DNA from 2 places in the Lacticaseibacillus huelsenbergensis genome. Region 1 is predicted to be linked to the other one. Evidence: predicted binding sites of a transcription regulator. Region 1 holds the regulator's gene; the other holds the start of a gene.
What was found. Region 1 encodes NrdR, which represses ribonucleotide reductase genes. Its sites were predicted from a motif close to ACACNATATATNGTGT; they were not measured.
Positions count from the first base shown of each region.

Region 2: the regulator NrdR is predicted to act here: its motif matches at 1,472-1,487, upstream of nrdD (anaerobic ribonucleoside-triphosphate reductase).

Region 1 covers NZ_CP120687.1:2,953,001-2,956,150, forward strand. Annotated here, with positions in the region: gene LHUE1_RS13690 (replication initiation and membrane attachment family protein) at 1-931, opposite strand, end outside; gene nrdR (transcriptional regulator NrdR) at 1,000-1,467, opposite strand; gene coaE (dephospho-CoA kinase) at 1,522-2,124, opposite strand; gene mutM (DNA-formamidopyrimidine glycosylase) at 2,121-2,969, opposite strand; gene polA (DNA polymerase I) at 2,981-3,150, opposite strand, start outside.
Region 2 covers NZ_CP120687.1:1,351,221-1,354,370, forward strand. Annotated here, with positions in the region: partial or broken gene LHUE1_RS06055 (XRE family transcriptional regulator) at 1-9, shown strand, start outside; gene LHUE1_RS06060 (hypothetical protein) at 638-1,132, shown strand; gene nrdD (anaerobic ribonucleoside-triphosphate reductase) at 1,604-3,150, shown strand, end outside.

The DNA.
Region 1 (3,150 bases):
TGGCCGCGGTTAAAAACTGACGCGGTGGCATGCTTTTGGCCCGTTTCAGCAGCGCTTCGTCAGCACTAGCCACTTTTGGCGGTTTGGTTGCTACTGGCTGCGCCTTGGTTTGCGGCTGCTGGCGGGTATAACTTTGCTCGGCCAGCCGCCGCAACGCGTTCAAGTCGATTTTGCCCGTCATCACATCCGTCGCCCGACTGATCAGCCGCGCAAAGTCAGGTGGTTGAATCCCGTAAAACCCGGCGATTTGATACAGTGCCTCTTGGTGTTTGGCTAATTGGCCTGACTGAATATTGCTGTTGGCTAACAACGATTGCAAAAGTTCCCAGTCATAGCCTTCGCCATTACCAAGCCGCGGTAATTGAGGCTGATTTTGAGCCATTGCCTTTTTGGCGGCAACCACCGCACTTGGTTCCCCGCTTAAGTTGTGGTCAAAGCGAAACACGTCCAAAAAGTTTGCTGTGATCTCCTGCCATTCCGGGCGGCGAACCGGTTTCAGACTGAACTGTGCAACCAGTTCGTCATACCGTTTTTCACCAACCTTGTCATAAAGCAACAGGCCCATCAAATCATCTTTAAAAAAGGCATCTGGCTGCACTGGCGGATAAAGTTCATAAGCGTAATAGCGTCCTAGGGAATCGACTTGCGTATAAGTTCGCAATAAGCCGACTGCTTCCAGTTTCACGCGAGCCACAAAGAGCTGATCGATGTCGATATCCAACAAATCCAATAGCCAGAGTTGCGGGCGCCGATCCGTCACCAAAGCGCGGTCTTTGACTTCCTGCCATAGACTTAGATAAAGCGCCATGGCAATCGGCCCCACGAGCGGTTGATAAAGCGAGATGGCGATCTTTTCATCAAAGTCGCTAAAATAACCTGCCTTGGTCAACACAAAGCCTGCTTGTGGCATAAACGTATCCGGACGCTGCATAGCAAATTCACCTCTTTTCAGACAACGGACCTGAGACAACTGCCCCAGGTCCGCTTGTTTTGCGCTCACTATTTCTTAGTCTTTTCCTTCTTCATCATATCCTGAAGCTCTTGCATGAAGACGGACATATCTTTGAACTGCCGATAAACACTGGCGAAGCGAATATAAGCCACGTCATCAACATCTGCTAGCTTGGACATGACATATTCGCCAATCGCTTGACTGGAAACTTCATTTTCACCAATCGCACGCAATTGGTTTTCAACCGAATCAACGATCCCTTGCATCTGCTCCATGGTGACCGGTCGTTTTTCTGCGGCCCGGATCAGTCCCTTCAGAATCTTCTCACGATTGAACTCTTCTCTGGTACCATTTTTCTTAATCACCAATAACGGGGTTTGCTCGACTCGTTCAAAAGTCGTGAAGCGAAACCCGCAATTCTCGCATTCGCGCCGGCGTCGGATCGCCCGACCGCCGTCTGTGGGACGCGAATCAACGACCCGCGAACTATTATGATGGCAATGGGGACATTGCACGACTCCACCTTCTTAATCAAAGTTTGATAATTAATTATAGCACGCACACGCCGCTTATGATAGGTGCTGTAACTGGCGGATCAAGGCTTTCGCTTGGGCAATCGTTGCTTCTGATTTTCCGTTATTGTCAATGACAAAATCAGCCATGGCCGCTTTTTCCGCCAAGGGTATCTGTGATGCAATGCGTTCTTTGGCTTCGGCTTCTGTCAGACCATCACGGGCCATCAACCGGTCCAACTGAACCTTGGGATCAACGGTGACCACGGCAACACCATCGAATGCATCGGCATAATCGGCTTCGTAAAGGAGTGGAATGTCACCAACCACAATCGCAGCACCGCCAGATTTCGCCTGTGCTAACGCTTGATTAATCGCCGCGCGCAGGTATGGTCGATTAATTTGATTCAGCGCCTCCAAACGCCGCGGTTGGGAAAAGACAATCTCACCGAGCTTGGCACGGTTGAGTTTACCGTCCTCGCGCAGTACTTGTGGCCCAAATGCCTGGACAATACGGGCGAGTGCAGGCCGACCGGGTTCGACAATCCGGCGCGCAATCACATCGGCATCTACGACTGGATAGCCAGCTGCTTTAAAGACTCGACTCACCGTTGATTTTCCTGAGGCAATACCGCCTGTCAAACCCAATAAATAGGTCATGCCGGACGCCTCCTTTGATGCAGAGGTTGGCAGTGGGGACAATAATGGGTACCGCGTTGGCCGACTTTGATTTTAACAATGAGTGTGCCGCAGCGATCACAAGGCGTCCCTTCCCGATCGTAAACATGTAGGGCATCTTGAAAAGAGCCGCGGTTGCCTTTTGCATCAACGTAGGTATGAGCACTGGTGCCGCCAGCAGCAATGGCCGCATCTAACTCCTTGATAATATTGTCATGTAAGGTATGAATTTCTTTTTTTGTCAGCGTATCAGCTGGCTGCAATGGATTCAAACGACTCAACCATAAAACTTCGTCGGCATAAATATTGCCGATACCGGCAACAACGGTCTGATCCAGTAACACCGATTTGATCGCTTTATGATGGCGTTTTAGTTTTTGGGCAAACGCCGCCTCGTCAAACGTCGCAGGGGTCGGCTCCGGCCCTAATTTTGCCAACGCCGGCACCGATTGTTCCTGACCAGTATGAATCAAGCGCATGCGGCCAAACTTGCGTAAATCCCGGTAGCGCAGTTGGCTTCCATCCTGGAACGTAAAAGTCACATGATCGTGCTTGTCAAATGGCGTATGGCCATCGCTAACAACGTAATAGCGACCTTCCATGCGTAAATGGCTGACAATGGTTTCACCGTTGTTCAGCCGAATCAACAGATATTTTCCCCGGCGATCGATCGTGGTGACAGCAGCGCCGACGACTTCTTTTTGAAAAGTCGGCAAGCCATTAATCAGAATTTTCGCCCAATTCGTACTAATGGCGGTGATCCGTTTGTTTTTGATAAGTGGCAACAATGAACGGCGAACCGTTTCGACTTCAGGTAACTCTGGCATTCCCGTTCTCCTTATTTCGCATCAAACCAAGTCGGACCGTAATGGCTATCGACTTTCAACGGCACGTCCAATTGCACGGCAGAATCCATAATCTTAGGCACAAGTTTGCCAAGTTGCTCCATTTCTGCGGTAGGAGCTTCAAAAATGAGTTCATCGTGCACCTGCAACAGCATTTTGGCTT
Region 2 (3,150 bases), 1.5 Mb from region 1:
GACCCAGGAGTTCCCCGAGCAAAAGGACATTAGAAACAACTCATGAAATACCTTTTTGCATATAAAAGAACATACTATGATGCTGCAAGATACCGCACAAAGACCGACTCGTATAGATCTACAAACGCAAAAAAAACAAAATTAAAACTTACGAGAAATAAAATGCTGCGTTATAATATAGCTATTAAAGGTGTGGGAGGAATGAGATGAAAAAGACTAAATCGGCGTGTATTCAACACAGATCTTGCATTTCCTTTTGAAAGAGGATTATGACCATGAATATGCCATCAAGGCAATTATATGGAGAAGTAAAGAAACATAAGGAATATCTAGAGGAAATCATATAAACCATAAAATCCTCTCGTAAAAACGAGGGGATGGCGGCCCAGTTATTCCTGATATGGGAAATACAATACACCGATAGTCGGAAAACATTCGAACTGATCTTTTAATTGATAATAGAAGAAAACCTTTGGTAGAATTAAGGAGTCAAACAGCGGACAGCGTAGAATTTTGATGTTTCTACGTTGTTTTTTATTTGTCGGATTTTTTGCCAAAGCGTCTCGAATATCGGAAATCTTGTATTGTCTGAGCCGTTTTTCTATTGCACTTTTTGATTTTAGGAGGAAGTATAAAGATGGATTTTTACATGAAATTACCACGTAACAAAAAAGAATTTGCACTATTTATGGGGATTGTTTCTATTGTCTCTGTAAATATTATCGCGCCGCTTATTACCTTTTTTGAGTCAGGATTTCACCTTTATGTGTGGCGAGACGTACTGACGATACTTCCGTTTATCTGGCTGAGTGTGATTGTTATTGTGCTTATTACTTATATACCGGCAGAAAAAATGACAGCTCTGATTGCGGCGAAAGACGACAGTTTCCGCTCTCATATTGTCGTGAATATTTTATGTACAGTATTGATGATGTCTGTTTTTCTGACTGTAATCGGAACATGGATTGGGACACGCGCTATCACCTTAGAACCGATACAGATGTTTTTCTATAAGTGGCCCAGAAACTTTGCTATTTCATTATTCGTTGAAATGTGTATCGCACAGCCGATTGCCAGATTTGCACTTTTACAACTGCATACAAGACTTGATGAAAAAAGACAGTTGGGATAATTAAAAAATGTATAGACTGTTTGAATTCTGACTTTATTTATGCGCAAGCTGAGAAAGAAAATTGATCCGAAGCCTTTGAGCTTGTGATCCTGAATCCAGCCGGTGTGGGCTAACTTTCAGTTGACGGCGTTGAACGGTTTGCCAAGCAGCATCAAATCAGGACCATCGCGGGCTTTAAAACGAGATGCGACCGGTTTGCAGGACGATGAATGATCGTCTTGCGGAACGGCCGCCTTTTTTGATGACACGATAAAGCCGCAGTTATGCGAGTTTGTTATGTTCTGAGACGGATGAGCCGTTATTTTAAAAATCGATCGCTGACAATCAAATGATGCAAAACCACTATATCATGTATAGTATTGTGCCATTACCCACCAAATTTAGTGGTTTAGTGCTTTCATTTGAAGGAAAATCCTGTATACTATATGTATTGATGCAAGTGGAACAAGTCAGTGTACTGGGGGATTAGCCATGATTGAATTTTATACACAAATCAAGAAACGAGACGGGCGCATCGTTGATTTTGATGCGAGCAAGATTAGCACCGCGATTACAAAGGCGGCGGAGAGCGTGGCAGAGCTGTCACCCAGTGATGTGCTGACGATTGATCACTTGACGGATACGGTGACGGCTAAAATTCGCGATCGCTATCATGATGATGTTGAAATCGCCGAGGTTCAGACGGTGGTTGAGCAGACGCTGATTGCAGCCGAGAAGTATGACTGGGCCGAGGCGTATACGCAATATCGGCTGAAGCGGGATTTGGCGCGTAAGCAGAAGCAAGATGTCAATTACAATGTGGCGAAGCTTGTCAATCGTGACAAGAGCGTGGTGAACGAGAATGCCAATAAGGATAGCCGCGTGTTCTCGACCCAGCGCGATCTCACTGCCGGTGCTGTGGCTAAGGCGGTCGGGCTGAAAATGTTGCCGCCCGCTGTGGCCAATGCCCATTTGCGTGGCGATATTCATTGGCATGACCTTGATTACACCCCGTTTATGGCAGAAACCAACTGCTGCTTAATTGATTTTGACTACATGTTGAATCATGGCTTTTGCATTGGTAACGCCGAAGTAGAGCCGGCCCACTCGATTCAGGTGGCGGTGACCCAGATGACCCAGATTATCGCGAATGTGGCTTCCAGCCAATATGGCGGTTGCTCCAGTGATCGCACGGATCAGGTGCTGGCCCCGTTTGCCGAGAAAAATTATCAGAAACATCTAAAGGAATTCGGCGATGTGATTGATGATCCGGCCCAATTGAAAGCGTTGGCTGTGAAGCAGACCAAGAAGGATATTTATGATGCCTTGCAAACGTTGGAATATCAGGTCAACACCCTTTATTCGACGCAAGGACAGACGCCTTTTGTCACCGTTGGCTTTGGATTGGGCACCAGCTGGATCGAACGGGAAATTCAAAAGGATATTCTGAAAATTCGGATTCTTGGTCTGGGTAAAGAGCGCCGTACCGCGATTTTCCCGAAGCTGGTCTTCACGTTGAAGCGCGGACTGAACCTCAATCCGGAAGACCCCAACTATGACGTCAAGCAGCTGGCCATCGAATGTGCCACCAAACGGATGTACCCAGATGTCGTGTCATACGATACCATCAAGCGGCTGACCGGCTCATTCAAAGCGCCGATGGGGTGCCGCAGCTTTTTGCAAGGTTGGACCGATCCCAAGACCGGCAAAGAAGTCAACGCCGGCCGGATGAACCTTGGGGTGATCACGGTCAATCTGCCACGGATTGCCATGGAGTCCAAAGGCGACAAGGACAAGTTCTGGAAGATTTTTGAAGAACGGATGCGTATTTGCAAGGAAGGCCTGCTGTATAAGATCGAGCGCACCAAACAGGCGACGCCGGAAAGTGCCCCGATTCTTTACAAGTACGGCGCATTTGGCAAGCGTTTGGCTGACACAGACAGCGTCGATGATTTATTTAAAAACGGCCGCGCCACGGTATCGCTTGGTTACATCGGCTTATACGAAGTCGGCACGGTTTTCTATGGTTCAGCATGGGA